3 regions of the Bradyrhizobium guangdongense genome follow, and region 3 is predicted to be linked to each of the others. Evidence: predicted binding sites of a transcription regulator. Region 3 holds the regulator's gene; each other region holds the start of a gene.
What was found. Region 3 encodes PhoB, which activates phosphate uptake and scavenging genes when phosphate is short. Its sites were predicted from a motif close to TGTCATNNANCTGTCAT; they were not measured.
Positions count from the first base shown of each region.

Region 1 (3,273 bases), 3.7 Mb from region 3:
CAGGATGCGGAAGGCGCGGTCGACCGCGAACGGCGTCGAGCGCACTGAAAGCCACGACACGATCGCGACCAGCATCATCGCGAGCAGAAAGCCGACCAGCGGCGACAGCACGATCGCCAGCACCGCCTTGGTCAGTCCGCTCCAGACCGCCGCCGAGATTCCCGCCTTGGCCATGCCGCCGCCGACGAGGCCGCCGATCAGCGCGTGCGATGACGAGGATGGAATGCCCAGCGCCCAGGTCACGAGATTCCAGACGATGGCGCCGACCAGCGCCGCGAAGATCACCTGGGCGTCGACGATCGCGGGATCGATAATGCCCGTGCCGATGGTCTGCGCGACGTGCAGACCGAACACCATGAAGGCGACGAAATTGAAGAACGCGGCCCATATCACCGCGAATTGCGGCCGTAGCACCCGGGTCGAGACGATGGTCGCGATCGAATTGGCGGCGTCGTGGAGGCCGTTCAGGAAGTCGAACAGCAGCGCGACGGCGATCAGTCCGACCAGAACGGGAAGACCCAACGCAGCATCCACGGCGCGGCCCTCCGTTAAAATCCACGCATGATCTGGGCGGAAAACCGCTGCACACTTTTCCGGATCATGCGCTAAACCTGCTCGATGACGATGCTGTTGATCTCGTTCGCGACGTCGTCGAACCTATCGGCCACCTTCTCCAGATGGTCATAGATCTCGACGCCGACGATGAAATCCATCGCGTTGCCGTTGCGATGCTTGAGGAACAGCTCCTTCAGGCCGATGTCGTGGAGATCGTCGACGCGGCCCTCCAGCTTGGTCAGCTCCTCCGTGATCGCGGTCAGCATGGCAACGTTCTTGCCGATCTGCTGCATCAGGGGCAGTGCGCGTCCGACCAGATTGGCGCATTCGATCAGGAGCGCGCCGATCTCGCGCATCGGTGGCTCGAAGCTGCGGACCTCGAACAGCATCACCGCCTTGGCCGTCTGCTGCATCTGGTCGATTGCATCGTCCAGCGAGGTGATGAGGTTCTTGATGTCACCACGATCGAACGGCGTGATGAAGGTGCGCCGCACCGCCGTCAGCACCTCGCGGGTGACATTGTCGGCGTCGTTCTCGAACTGGCTGACGCGCTGGCAGTAGACCGGCGTCTCCTCGCCGCCGTTCAGCACGCCCTGGAGCGCGATCGCGCCCTGGATCACGGTCTGGGCATGGCGGTCGAACAGGTCGAAAAACCGTTCTTCCTTAGGAAGGAAAGCGCGAAACCAACGCATCATGGGACTAGTCTACCGGTTTGACATGGCCCGGCCCCGTCAGGGCCGTCACGAAACCGTCATAGACCATTTTCGCTCCGCGCGCGTGCCATCTCAGGCCTGCGGAGCCGGATCATCCACCGGATTCGCCCGTCAGTTGAACCCCTGATATATCAATAGCTTACAGGGACCGCCGGAAGTAATGCGCGATTTCGCCGATGACGCCACGGCGGAAAGTGAGCACGCAGATCACGAAGATCGAGCCTTGGATGACTGTGACCCACTGGCCGAAGCCCGCCAGATATTGCTGCATGGCGATGATCACGAAGGCGCCGACCACGGGACCAAAGATGGTGCCGAGTCCGCCGACCAGCGTCATCAGCACGACTTCGCCTGACATCGACCAGTGCACGTCGGTGAGCGAGGCATTCTGCGCCACGAACACTTTCAGCGCACCGGCAAAGCCTGCCAGCGTGCCCGACAGCACGAAGGCCAGGAACTTGTACTGGTCGGTGCGGTAGCCGAGCGAGATCGCGCGCGGCTCGTTCTCCCGGATCGATTTCAGGACCTCACCGAAGGGCGAGTTGATGATCCGGTAGATCAGCAGGAAGCCCGCCAGGAAGCCGACCAGCACGACGTAGTAGAGCACCGTCGGCTTGGACAGATCGAACACGCCGAACAAATGCCCCTGCGGAATGCCCTGGATGCCGTCCTCGCCGTGGGTGAAGGGCGCCTGCAGGTAGATGAAGTACAGCAGCTGCGACAGCGCCAGCGTGATCATCGAGAAATAGATGCCCTGGCGGCGGATCGAAATATAGCCGGTGATGAGCGACAGCCCGAACGCCGCGGCAATGCCGACGAGGATGCCGAGCTCGGGCGGCAGTCCCCACACCTTCAGCGCATGCCCGCTGCAATAGCCCGCGGTGCCCATGAACATCGCGTGGCCGAACGACAACAGGCCGCCATAGCCGATCAGGAGATTGAAGGCACAGGCGAGCAGAGCAAAGCACAGCGCCTGCATCACGAAGAACGGATAGACCCCCGTAAAGGGCACCGACGCCAGCAGCAGCGCCATCACCACGAAGAGGATCATCTCGTCGCGCATCGCGCGCGGGGTCACCGGCAGCGTGTCGTCCGTCAAGGCTGTCATATCAGGCTGCCCTTCCCGTCAATCCCGTTGGCTTCACCAAGAGCACCAGCACCATCAGCACGAACACGACGGTGTTGGAGGCTTCGGGGTAGAAATATTTGGTCAGGCCCTCGATCACGCCGAGCGCGAAGCCGGTGATGATCGAGCCCATGATCGACCCCATGCCGCCGATCACCACCACCGCGAACACCACGATGATGAGGTCGGCGCCCATCAGCGGCCGGACCTGGTTGATCGGCGCCGAGAGCACACCGGCGAGCGCGGCAAGACCGACGCCGAGACCGTAAGTGAGCGTGATCATGCGCGGCACGTTGATGCCGAAGGCGCGCACCAGCGTCGGATTTTCAGTGGCGGCGCGCAAATAGGCGCCGAGCCGGGTCTTCTCGATCAGGAACCAGGTCGCCAGACACACCACCAGCGAGAACACGACGACCCAGCCGCGGTAGACGGGCAAGAACATGAAGCCGAGATTCATGCCGCCCTTGAGCTGGTCGGGAATGGCATAAGGCAGGCCGGACGAGCCGAAATAGTTCTGGAACACGCCCTGCACGATCAGCGCGATGCCGAAGGTCAGCAGCAGGCCGTAGAGATGGTCGAGGCCGGCGAGCCATTGCAGCATTGTCCGTTCCAGGATCATGCCGAAGATGCCGACGATGATCGGCGCCAGCAGCAGCGCCCACCAGTAATTGATGCCGCCGAGATTCAGCAGGAAATAGGCGCAGAAGGCGCCCATCATGTAGAGCGCGCCGTGGGCGAAGTTGATGATGTTGAGCATGCCGAAGATCACGGCGAGCCCGAGACTGAGCAGCGCGTAGAACGAGCCGTTGATCAGTCCCACCAATAGCTGTGCGTAGAGAGCCTGCATCGATCCAGCACCCAGTCCCTTCGGCGTTCCCT
Region 1 covers NZ_CP030051.1:3,519,050-3,522,322, reverse strand. Annotated here, with positions in the region: gene X265_RS16750 (inorganic phosphate transporter) at 1-534, opposite strand, end outside; gene X265_RS16745 (DUF47 domain-containing protein) at 606-1,250, opposite strand; gene X265_RS16740 (branched-chain amino acid ABC transporter permease) at 1,408-2,376, opposite strand; gene X265_RS16735 (branched-chain amino acid ABC transporter permease) at 2,378-3,241, opposite strand.
Region 1: the regulator PhoB is predicted to act here: its motif matches at 1,294-1,310, upstream of X265_RS16745 (DUF47 domain-containing protein).

Region 2 (3,273 bases), 1.3 Mb from region 3:
CGGTCCGAGGATCTGCCCGCCGGGAATGTCCTTGAAGGTCGAGGACACGCGCCGCTGCACCCGCATCGCGCCGGTGTCAACAGGCTGGCTGGCGCCGAAGCGCGGCAAGGTGGCGCGGAAGGCGCGGACCAGGAAGATCGCCTCGATCAGATCGCCGCGCGCCTGCTTGATCGCGAGCGCCGCGAGCTCCCGATCATAGAGCGAGCCCTCGCTCATGACGCGGTCGACGGCCAGCCCAAGCTGCTCCGAGATCTGGTCGAGAGAGAGCTCAGGCACGCTTTGGTCGCCTCGCCGCGCATTGGCGAGCAGGCGATGGGCGTTCTCGATGGCGCGTTCGCCGCCTTTGACTGCGACATACATGCGTCAGCCTCCCTTGCTCACGATGCGCGTCGTGCGCGGGATCGCTACCACGGCATCGCCGGCAACCAGAACCAGGTCGATGCCGCGCGGAAACAGCGCCTCGTTGATGCGCAGCCGCTCGAACAGGTCGAACGGCTTGATCGAGGCATGGAGCGTCGCGACGCCATCGATGCCGGAGCCACGCAGCTCGAAGCTGCGGCCGGAGTCCAGATTATCGACCTGAATGATCAGAGTGGTCGAACGGTCAGGGTATTCATTGGTGCCGAGCGCGAACCGTTCGAGCGCGGGCAGCGCGCCGCCGTCGCTGATCAGCGCGAACGAGGCAACCGACGTGTCCTGCACCACGGGCGCGCCGGTGTGAAACTTCAACCACTTCAGGACGTCGGAGCTTTCCGACATCCGTGCATCGAGCCAGAGCGGCGTGTCGTGGTCGAACAGCGTCAGCGCGATCGCGGCGGTGCCGCGCATCATGGGGCCAGCCGTTCCCGCCATCGGCACGATGCGCTGCACCGAACCCGGCCGAGCCATCGCATCCATCACCGAGCGAAAGGTCGATTGCGCCGACAACACCTTGTCGGCGAATCCCGGCGGCAGCTCCGCAATCGTGGTCATGGCTTCACCCCTCACCGCGCACCATGGTGTAGAAATCAACCTTTGTCGCCGCAGCCTGTTCGGCCTGCTGCTTGCGCCGGACCATAAGCTGCTCGCGCAACGGCGCGATTACATCGCGCTCGACGGTCGCAGCAAAGTCGCGCGACTGCACCAGCGCATCGCACAGGGCGATCAACCGCGCCTTCTCGCCGTCGCGCCCAAGCGTGTAGCCGAACCCCACCTCGCCGCTCGCAAGCCGCACCGCCGCGCGCGACACGGTGGCTTCTCCGAGATTGAACGGCGCGCCGTCCCCGCCGACCCGGCCGCGCAGCATGACGAGGCCGTTTTCCGGCGTACGCAGGTCCTGATGGCCTGGCAGGGGAATCGTGCGGAGACGGGCGGCGATCTCGCCCGCCTCCGCGTGCGCCAGCACGGCCATGGCGGCCTGGCGCTGGGCTTGCTGGGTATTGTGTTGGCTCACCGAAACCACCGAACTTAAGGCAGAACTTGCCGAAACCAAGTTGTCTATGATACTAGACAACTTGATACGGGAGCGCCATGACTGTTTCGTGACAAGGGTGTGATTTTCGGGCTAGGCTGATCGGCGATATGAGCATGCAGGACACCGCCTCCTCGGGCGTCGCGCTGTGGCGCCTCGTTGCCGATGGCATCGAACGCGGCATCGCCAACGGCCGCTTCGCCGCGGGCGACAAATTGCCGGGCGAGATGGAGATCGCCGAAACTTACCGGGTCAACAGGCACACCGTGCGGCGCGCGCTCGCGGCCCTTGCCGAGCGCGGCCTCGTGCGCGCCGAGCGCGGCAGCGGCACCTATGTCGAAGCACAGAAGCTCGCCTATCCCTTGCGCTCGCGCACGCGCTTCTCCGAGATCGTCGGTGCGGACGGCCGCGAGCCGCATGGAAAGATGATCGAGGCGTCAGACGATGTCGCAACGCGCGAGCTCGCACGGGAATTGGGATTGAAGACCGGCGCGCCCCTGGTGCGGATCGAAGCGATTCGCCTCGCCGACCGCACCCCGATCTGCGTCTCGACCACATGGCTGTCGGCCGAGCTGTTTCCGGGCGCGGGCACGGTGTTTGCCGCCACGCGTTCCATGACGAAGATGCTGGAGCATTACGGAATCCGCGACTACCGCCGCGGCGCCACGAGGATCACCGCCGGCATTGTCGACGCGACCGACGCCGCGCGCCTCGACCTGCCGCTGGGGCGGCCGATCCTGGTGGTCGACGCGACCGACCACCATCTCGACGGCAAGCCGCTGGTGACGAAGCATTCGCGCTTCGCGGCGGAGCGGGTGGAGTTTCTGGTGGAGCCTTAAGGCACGGCCTCTTCTCCCTCGCCCCATTCTTACGGGGAGAGGGTTGGGGGGAGGGGCTGCCTCCGCAATGACGGTGAGACTCGCGGAGAGTTCCCCTCACCCGGAATTTGCTTCGCAAATTCCGGCCTCTCCCCGCAAGCGGGGAGAGGCGAAGGACTCAGGCCACAGCCCTTCGCCCGATAATCGCAAAGCGCAGCTTGCCGGAGATGAAATCGATTCCTGCGACGGCGACCAGGATCATCAGGATCAGGAACGACACTTTCTGCCATTCCAGCACGCGGATCTGCTCGGCGAGCTGCAGGCCGATTCCGCCGGCGCCGACGATGCCGATGATGGTGGCCGAGCGCGTGTTCGACTCGATGAAATACAGCACCTGACCGGCGATGACGGGAAGCACCTGCGGCATCAGGCCGAAGCGGATCTCGTGCAGCGCGCTGCCGCCGGAGGCGCGGATGCCCTCGACCTGCCTCTGGTCGGCGCCTTCGATCGCCTCGGAGAACAGCTTGCCGAAAGCGCCGAAATCCGACACGGCAATGGCGAGCACGCCCGCGAACGGACCGAGCCCGACCACGTTGATCCACACCAGTGCCCAGATCAGGGTATCGACGCCGCGGATCGAATCGAGCAAGCGACGCACCGGAAAGCGCAGGATGATCGACGGCACGACGTTGCGCGCCGCGAGCAGGCTGACCGGCAGCGCGAGCACCGCCGCGAGCGTGGTGCCGAGCAGCGCGATCGACAGCGTCTCGCCCAGCGCCTTCAGATAGAGCGGCAGCGAGGAGCCGGGATCTGGCGGGATCATCATCATGCTGATCCAGCCGAGCTGGCTCAGCCCCGAGATGAAGCGAGAGGGCGAGAAATCGAGATCGACCAGGCCGAACGCGAAGATCGCCAGTGCAGCGGCAAGCACGACGGGCGTCGCCATGCGCGACGATGCGGGCCGATCGAAGATTTGGGGATAGCGGCCGCGGAGCTCGGCCGCAT
Region 2 covers NZ_CP030051.1:1,010,310-1,013,582, reverse strand. Annotated here, with positions in the region: gene X265_RS04855 (carbon-phosphorus lyase complex subunit) at 1-360, opposite strand, end outside; gene phnH (phosphonate C-P lyase system protein PhnH) at 364-972, opposite strand; gene phnG (phosphonate C-P lyase system protein PhnG) at 977-1,390, opposite strand; gene phnF (phosphonate metabolism transcriptional regulator PhnF) at 1,561-2,289, shown strand; gene phnE (phosphonate ABC transporter, permease protein PhnE) at 2,447-3,214, opposite strand.
Region 2: the regulator PhoB is predicted to act here: its motif matches at 1,510-1,526, upstream of phnF (phosphonate metabolism transcriptional regulator PhnF).

Region 3 (3,273 bases):
CGCGATCAACCAGACGCCTTCGCCGCGCTCAAAACCGATGTCGGCCCTGGCGAAAACGGGGAGCAAATGCGGCGCTGCGCTGCTGGTCATGACGATCACTTGATTGTTGCGGACGGTGAAGGGTGCATTGCGCAACGCACCATTGACCGGCCCGGAAAACGAAACGTGCCGCCTTTTAAGGGCGGCACGCGCGACTATCTTAGGCCTGGTGAAACCGGTGTCAATGCCGCCCGGAAAGCCTCGCGAAACGCTGATTCCGTAGTCTTGCGGTGGCGTTTTTGCGGGAATTTCGCCACGGAACATGTGGAAGCGAGTCGGCGGACTCTTGCGCGTGAGTCGCGCCATATTGTAGCGTTTGGCTTGTCAGATACGACATCTCGTGCAGCAGTCCTGATCCCAGAAGTCCTCATGTACCGGCGTAAACGTTCGGGCGCATCTCGCGCGCCCGGCGAGCCTTAAGGGATTCTGACGGCACGGGTTTTTCGAGACTTAGGCATTCGTCGTGCCGCCCCGAAGATGGCGGCGCGCGGCGAAGGAAAGGGTGCAATGACGGTTTTGACCTGGTCCGACGATCGCGTCGAGCAGCTGAAAAAGCTCTGGGAGGCCGGACTTTCGGCCAGCCAGATCGCCGCCGAGCTTGGGAATGTCACCCGTAACGCCGTGATCGGCAAGGTGCACAGGCTCGGCCTGTCCGGCCGCGCCAAGAGCCCGACGTCGGCAGCTCCACGGCCGCGCAAGGCGCGGCCCGCGCAGCACATGATGCGGGTGAGCCGGCCGATGGCGCGCGGCAACACCGCGCTGGCGCAGGCCTTCGAGGTCGAGGTCGAGGCAGAGCCCGTCACCTACGACAACGTGGTGCCGATGAGCCAGCGGCTGTCGCTGCTCGAGCTGAACGAGGCCACGTGCCACTGGCCGGTCGGCGATCCCTCGAGCCCGGATTTCTTCTTCTGCGGCGGCAAGGCGCTGTCCGGCCTGCCCTACTGCGCCCAGCACTCGCGGGTTGCGTATCAGCCGGCCGCCGATCGCCGGCGTGCGCCGGCGAAGCCGGGCGCGCGGTGAGCTGAACGAATTTAGCTGACAACGACGACAGCCGTGACACGATCACGGCTCAACGGACTCGGTGTCGGCGACGGCTGAGACCGCCGCAGCCGTCGTACGCACTCACCTGCGCAAACCTACGTCTGCTCGGCCTTCGCAAAGCGATCGTCCAGCGCATAGCCGGCACCGCGGACGGTGCGGATGGGGTCCTGCTCGCGGCCGAGATTGAGCAGCTTGCGCAGCCGGCCGATATGAACGTCGACGGTGCGCTCGTCGATATAGATGTCGCGGCCCCAGACGCTGTCGAGCAGCTGCTCGCGCGAGAACACGCGGCCGGGATGCTCGAGGAAGAACTCCAAAAGTCGATATTCGGTCGGGCCGAGATCGATCGGCCGGCCCGAGCGCGCCACGCGGCGCTTCTCGCGATCAAGCTCGATGTCGCCGAAGGCGAGGACGGTTGCGAGCCGCTCGGGGCTTGCGCGGCGCAGCAGGCCCTTCACGCGAGCGAGCAGCTCGGGCACCGAGAACGGCTTGACGATGTAATCGTCGGCGCCGGTGGCGAGCCCCCGCACCCGCTCGCTCTCCTCGCCGCGCGCGGTGAGCATGATGATCGGCAGCTGCTTGGTGTCGGACCGCGTCCGCAGCCGGCGGCACAGCTCGATGCCCGACAGCCCCGGCAGCATCCAGTCGAGCACGATCAGATCGGGGATGTGCTCCTTGAGACGGGTGTCGGCGTCGTCGCCGCGCATCACCGTCTCGACGTCATAGCCGTCGCCTTCGAGGTTGTAGCGGAGAAGCTCGGTCAGAGCTTCCTCGTCCTCAACCACCATAATGCGTGCGCCCATCGGGTCGTCGCTCCTTGCGTAATCAGGTGTTCGGGACCGTCGTGGCGAACGTCGTCATGTCGCCCTTCGGCCGCTTGTCGGTGATGGCCTGGCCTTCGATCATGTAGAACACGGTCTCGGCGATATTGGTGGCGTGGTCGCCGATCCGCTCGATGTTCTTGGCGCAGAACATCAGGTGGATGCAGAACGAGATGTTGCGCGGATCCTCCATCATGTAGGTGAGGAGCTCGCGGAACAGGGAGGTGCAGATGGCGTCGACCTCCTCGTCCCCCTTCCACACCGCCATCGCCGCCGGCAGATCATGCGCCGCATAGGCGTCCAGCACCGACTTGACCTGCTGCTGCACGAGGTCGGTCATGTGCTCGAGGCCGCGGAACAGCTTGAGCGGATGGAAGTCGGTCTCCAGCGCCGCGACGCGCTTGCCCATGTTCTTGGCGAGGTCGCCGATGCGCTCGAGATCGGTGGCAACGCGCATCGCGCCGACGATCTCGCGCAGATCGACCGCCATCGGCTGGCGGCGCGCGATGGTGAGCACGGCGCGCTCCTCGATCTTCCTCTGCAGCGTGTCGAGCTCGGCGTCGATGGTGACGACCCGCTGACCGAGCGCGACGTCGCGGCGGATCAGCGCATCGACGGAATCGACGATCATGCGCTCGGCGATGCCGCCCATCTCGGCGACCAGACGGGTGAGCTCCTGGAGGTCGGTGTCGAAGGCCTTTGCGGTATGTTCAGAACCCATGTTCCGTCTCCTCAGCCGAACCGGCCGGTGATGTAATCCTGCGTACGCCGGTCGGATGGCGACGTGAAGATCTTGCTGGTGTCGTCGAACTCGATCAGCTCGCCGAGATACATGAAGGCGGTCTTGTCGGAGACGCGGGCCGCCTGCTGCATGTTGTGGGTGACGATCGCGATCGTGTAGTTCTCCGACAGTTCCTGGATCAGCTCCTCGACCTTGGCGGTCGAGATCGGATCGAGCGCCGAGCAGGGCTCGTCGAACAGGATCACCTCGGGCCGCACCGCGACGGTGCGGGCGATGCAGAGCCGCTGCTGCTGGCCGCCGGAAAGCGACAGGCCGGAGGCGTTGAGCTTGTCCTTGACCTCGTTCCACAGCGCGCCGCCGCGCAGCGCCTTCTCGACGCGGTCGTCCATCTCGGACTTCGAGATCTTCTCGTAGAGGCGGATGCCGAAGGCGATGTTCTCGTAGATCGTCATCGGGAACGGCGTCGGCTTCTGGAACACCATGCCGACGCGGGCGCGCAGCAGGTTGAGGTCGAGCTTGGGGTCGAGGATGTTGGTCTGGTCGAGCATCAACTGGCCGGTGACGCGCTGGCCCGGATAGAGGTCGTACATCCGGTTGAAGATGCGCAGCAGGGTCGACTTGCCGCAGCCG
Region 3 covers NZ_CP030051.1:7,194,225-7,197,497, forward strand. Annotated here, with positions in the region: gene X265_RS34465 (aspartate aminotransferase family protein) at 1-90, opposite strand, end outside; gene X265_RS34470 (GcrA family cell cycle regulator) at 547-1,059, shown strand; gene phoB (phosphate regulon transcriptional regulator PhoB) at 1,176-1,883, opposite strand; gene phoU (phosphate signaling complex protein PhoU) at 1,906-2,622, opposite strand; gene pstB (phosphate ABC transporter ATP-binding protein PstB) at 2,634-3,273, opposite strand, start outside.